Regions from separate parts of the Blautia wexlerae DSM 19850 genome, predicted to be linked through region 2. Evidence: riboswitches for the same ligand, from Rfam matches in the RefSeq annotation. Region 2 holds a riboswitch; the other holds the start of a gene.
What was found. Region 2 has a riboswitch for thiamine pyrophosphate ahead of thiS (sulfur carrier protein ThiS). Riboswitches for the same ligand answer to the same signal wherever they lie in the genome.
Positions count from the first base shown of each region.

Region 1: linked by a shared signal. The riboswitch ahead of NQ550_RS09770 (TenA family protein) and the one ahead of thiS (sulfur carrier protein ThiS) in region 2 are both predicted to bind thiamine pyrophosphate.

Region 1 is NZ_CP102267.1:2,103,285-2,105,490, reverse strand. It holds gene thiD (bifunctional hydroxymethylpyrimidine kinase/phosphomethylpyrimidine kinase) at 1-516, opposite strand, end outside; gene NQ550_RS09770 (TenA family protein) at 513-1,187, opposite strand; TPP riboswitch at 1,410-1,509, opposite strand; gene NQ550_RS09765 (ABC transporter ATP-binding protein) at 1,756-2,206, shown strand, end outside.
Region 2 is NZ_CP102267.1:263,360-265,565, forward strand. It holds gene NQ550_RS01125 (DUF6320 domain-containing protein) at 1-989, shown strand, start outside; TPP riboswitch at 1,035-1,142, shown strand; gene thiS (sulfur carrier protein ThiS) at 1,396-1,599, shown strand; gene NQ550_RS01135 (thiazole synthase) at 1,651-2,206, shown strand, end outside.

The DNA.
Region 1 (2,206 bases), 1.8 Mb from region 2:
GACAACAATCGCCTTACAACCCATGGCATATATTTTTCTTGCGGCAGCCTCCATATCTGAAACTGTGGAAATCTGCATATCCGCTATTTTCCCTGCCTCTGGAATATTCGGAGTAAGTACATCGGCAAGTGGAATTATTGTGTCTATCAAGGTGGAAACCGCCGTAGGATTCATCAATGGGCAGCCATTTTTGGCATACATAACCGGGTCGATTACAACATTTTGGGGCTTATATTGTAATAGTTTCTTTGCCACCGCTTTCATACATTCTGGTGTAGAAAGCATACCGATTTTTACTGCGTCCACTTCAATATCTTCAAATACGGCGTCAATCTGTTTTTCAATCATATCCGGGGTAATATCTTGGATGTCGATAACGCGGCTGGTGTTCTCTGCAACAACAGAAACAATAACACTCATTCCAAATACGCCGTGAGCAGAAAAAGTTTTCAAATCAGCCTGAATACCTGCACCTCCGCTGCAATCTGATCCGGCAATGGACAATACTTTTTTCATTTTGCATTTTCCTCCATTCTCTCGTTCCGATAGGCCATCTTCCAAAAAGCAAGCTCTAACAAACTTGCTTTTTCAAAAATATCAGCCAGATACTTTTTATTTGCTTCTGATAACCCAGCACATTTATGCTCTGCAAAAGCAGACCATTCTTTGCAACTTTCTGCATATTGTTCATCGGCATAATCTTTGATAAAGTCCCAATATCTTGATTCTCTGCTTATGGGGACAGACGCCAGTTTGCGGAATATATAGCTGTAACTCAACATACAGGGAAGAACCGCCATTAAAATTTCTTCATTCTTTCCATGTGACGCAATCTCAAACATGAAATCAATGTAATTTTGATTTTCAGGCAAAGGGGCGATCAGTTCAATATCATCATCTGTTATGCAAAATTGCTTTAGATAATCCAGCCGCACTTCCGATTCCGTATCATTTACAAAGTTCAGCATGGAGTAGTAAAGCTGAATTTCTCTTAATGTAGCAGCATGAAAAATTGCCTTTCCGTATATGCGGGCATAGTTTTTCAGATAGATACTATCCTGAATCATATATCTCTTGAATTTTTCAAGAGGTAGCTTTCCGGTTTGCACTTCCTGCACAAATGGGGTAGCTGCACATTCTTCCCAAATGGGGATGTTGTGGGTTAAGATGTCTTTCATAAATGCCATGTTTGTTCCTCCTAAAATAAAAAATAGAGCCTCTAAAACAATTAGAAGCTCTTTCAGACGCAATACGAGCGTAAGAAATTGCTTCCCTACGCCGGTATTAGCCGACAGGTCCAGAGGTCAGGTCTTACCTTTTTCAACTTGTTCAGTTCCCTCGCAAACACATATCATATCTTATTCAATTAAAAAGGACATTCCCAAAACAGAGAATGTCCAAAAAATACGAATCTGTATTCTTTAGCTCCCTGCGTTGGTATTAGCCAACAGGTTCAAAGGGTCAGGTTTTAACCTTCTCAACTACAAGGTAGTCCCCCTGCTAAAAAATATTCTACTAAAAGTTATTACAAAAGTCAACCATACAATCTACTTTGAATAGACTTTCAATTTGCTTTGTCGCAATGTATTCACATATACTTTTATAATATAGTCACAGAATTGTGACCAGCATGATTGCGGCTCTTTTGTTATCCGTTTACTTTCAAAACTGTAAGTGTAATTGAATCCTTCTCTTGTTATAATTTAAGTGTATTCCAAAACTAATACATGTGACAGGCAGAAAGGAGCGATTTCAATGGAACACATTTTAAATTTAGAACAGGTAAAAAAATACTATGGGAGTAATACCGGAAACATCACAAAAGCGGTAGACGGCATTTCTATGTATGTAGATAAAGGTGAATTTGTAGCGATCATGGGCGCAAGCGGATCTGGAAAAACAACTCTTCTAAACTGTATCTCAACAATTGATACCGTAACCAGCGGGCACATTACAGTTAATAATCAGGATATTACAAAAATCAAGAATAAGGATTTTGCTGATTTCAGGCGTGAAAATCTGGGATTTATTTTTCAGGATTTCAACCTTTTAGATACCTTGACGATTGAAGAAAACATATCTTTGTCATTGATTATTAACAAACAGGATCCTGCTGGTATTAGGAAAAGAGTTCATGCCATTGCGGACAAATTGGGGATTCGAGAGATTTTATCAAAATTCCCGTATGAAGTTTCCGGTGGGCAAA
Region 2 (2,206 bases):
CAACCTTTGAAGATGTACTTTTATCTGTGAAGAAACAGTTCGAAGAAGAACTGGTAAAAGAAAAGATTGCCATGCATATGAGCGGATATGTGCGCATTGAGAAGAATCCTTTTGTACGTGCTGTTCCGTTGGAGATCAAGAAATATTTTCTGATGATCGGAGCCAATCTGGGAAGCAGGAGCATTACGGCAGTTTATTCTAATATCGGCATTATTCGTTTGCCGGAGGAGTACAAAGAATATATTCAGCATTTTGGGATTTTTGCAAGTACCAATTCTCTGCAGATGTGTTCCTGTTCTTATGGGGATGAGATGGTACTGGGATTTACTTCCAAGATACCGGATGACAGTATCCAGAGGAATTTCCAGCGGATGCTTGGCGAGGAGAATGTTTCCCACAGAGAATTAAAGAATGAATTTCCGGGATATGGAGAAAAGCACAGGCTTGAAAAAAAAGAAAATCAGAAGGTTATCCAGACTTTCAGCTTCCTGTGTCTGGCAATTGCGGTAATCTGCGGAATGATCAATTTTATGATGGCAGGTGTACTGAACTGGTTCTGGTTTGCAGGAGCAGGATGTGCCTGTGCATGGCTGGTTGTTATGGTAGCATATTATAAACGCAGGAATATTCTGAAGAATGAAATGTGGCAGCTTTTGCTCATATCAGTAATCGCAATCCTATGGGACCGGTTTACCGGATGGAAAGGCTGGTCTGTGGATTTTGTGATTCCTTTCGGGATATTGGCAGTTCAGTTTTCTGTTCCTGTGATCGCAAAAATAAACCGTCTGGAAAGGGAAGAATATCTGTTTTATCTTGTACAGGCCGGAATTGCAGGACTGATTCCGATGATATTGGTTTGGACTGGAATCGTGCAGTTTGCCGTACCTTCAGTAATCTGTGCCGGAATCAGTTTTCTGACATTGGCTGCACTGTTTATCTTCTGCAAGAAGGATACGATGCGGGAGTTTCATAAGAAACTGAGGATGTAGAAATATGGTCTTGACACACATGGGATAAAAGATTATACTTTACCCATGTAAAGAAAGGGGAGCTTGTGAGCGCAGGCTGAGAGGAAGTCATCAACTTCGACCCATATACCTGATTTGGATAATGCCAACGTAGGAACCCATAAGATATGATTTTAAAGGGAGATGACTGGCATCTCCTTTTATTTATCTCATGCATTTGAAGAAATTCAGCTGTCCGGTAATCAATCTGTAATAAGCGAGAGAAAGCCGGGGGCTTACAGGGAAATTTACATTATAACAGATGAATATTGGGAAAGATGAGAGTGAACAGAGTTCATGAAGGGGTGCACCACCGCGGGTGTATTCTTTTGTGGACTCTTTTTTATGTTGTAGAGGCCGGACCTTCTTTTCCCGGAAAGGAGAAAGTATGCTTATTACTGTTAATGGAAAAACAAAAGAATTGCAGAATACTCTTACAATAGGGCAATATCTGGAGGAAAACAGCTATGTGCCCAGCCAGATCGCAGTAGAATTAAATGAAAGAATTCTGTCAAAAGCTGAGTACAGCACTACTGTTTTACATGAAAACGACATACTGGAAATAGTCAGCTTCATGGGAGGTGGAAGATAAACAGGAATATCCTGATATCACATTATAATATACGAAAGAAGGACTTAAATTATGAGTACAAATAATGAAGACAAACTGATTCTGGGAGGTCATGAATTTACTTCCCGTTTTATTCTGGGATCCGGAAAATTTTCTCTGGATCTGGTGAAAGCATGTATTGAAAAGGCAGATGCGCAGATCATCACTCTGGCTCTGCGTCGTGCCAATGAAGGTGGACTGGCAAATATTCTGGACTATATTCCGAAAAATGTTACTCTTCTTCCCAATACTTCAGGTGCCAGAAATGCAGAAGAAGCAGTTCGTATTGCCAGGCTTTCCAGAGAAATCGGATGCGGTGATTTCGTAAAGATCGAAGTGATCCATGATTCAAAATATCTGCTTCCGGATAACTATGAAACTGTTAAAGCTACAGAAATTCTTGCAAAAGAAGGATTTGTAGTAATGCCTTATATGTACCCGGATCTGAATGCAGCCAGAGATCTGGTAAATGCCGGAGCTGCCTGCATCATGCCGCTGGGTTCTCCGATCGGCTCTAATAAAGGTCTGTGCACCAAGGAATTTATCCAGATTTTGATTGACGAAATTGAGCTCCCGATCATTGTAGATG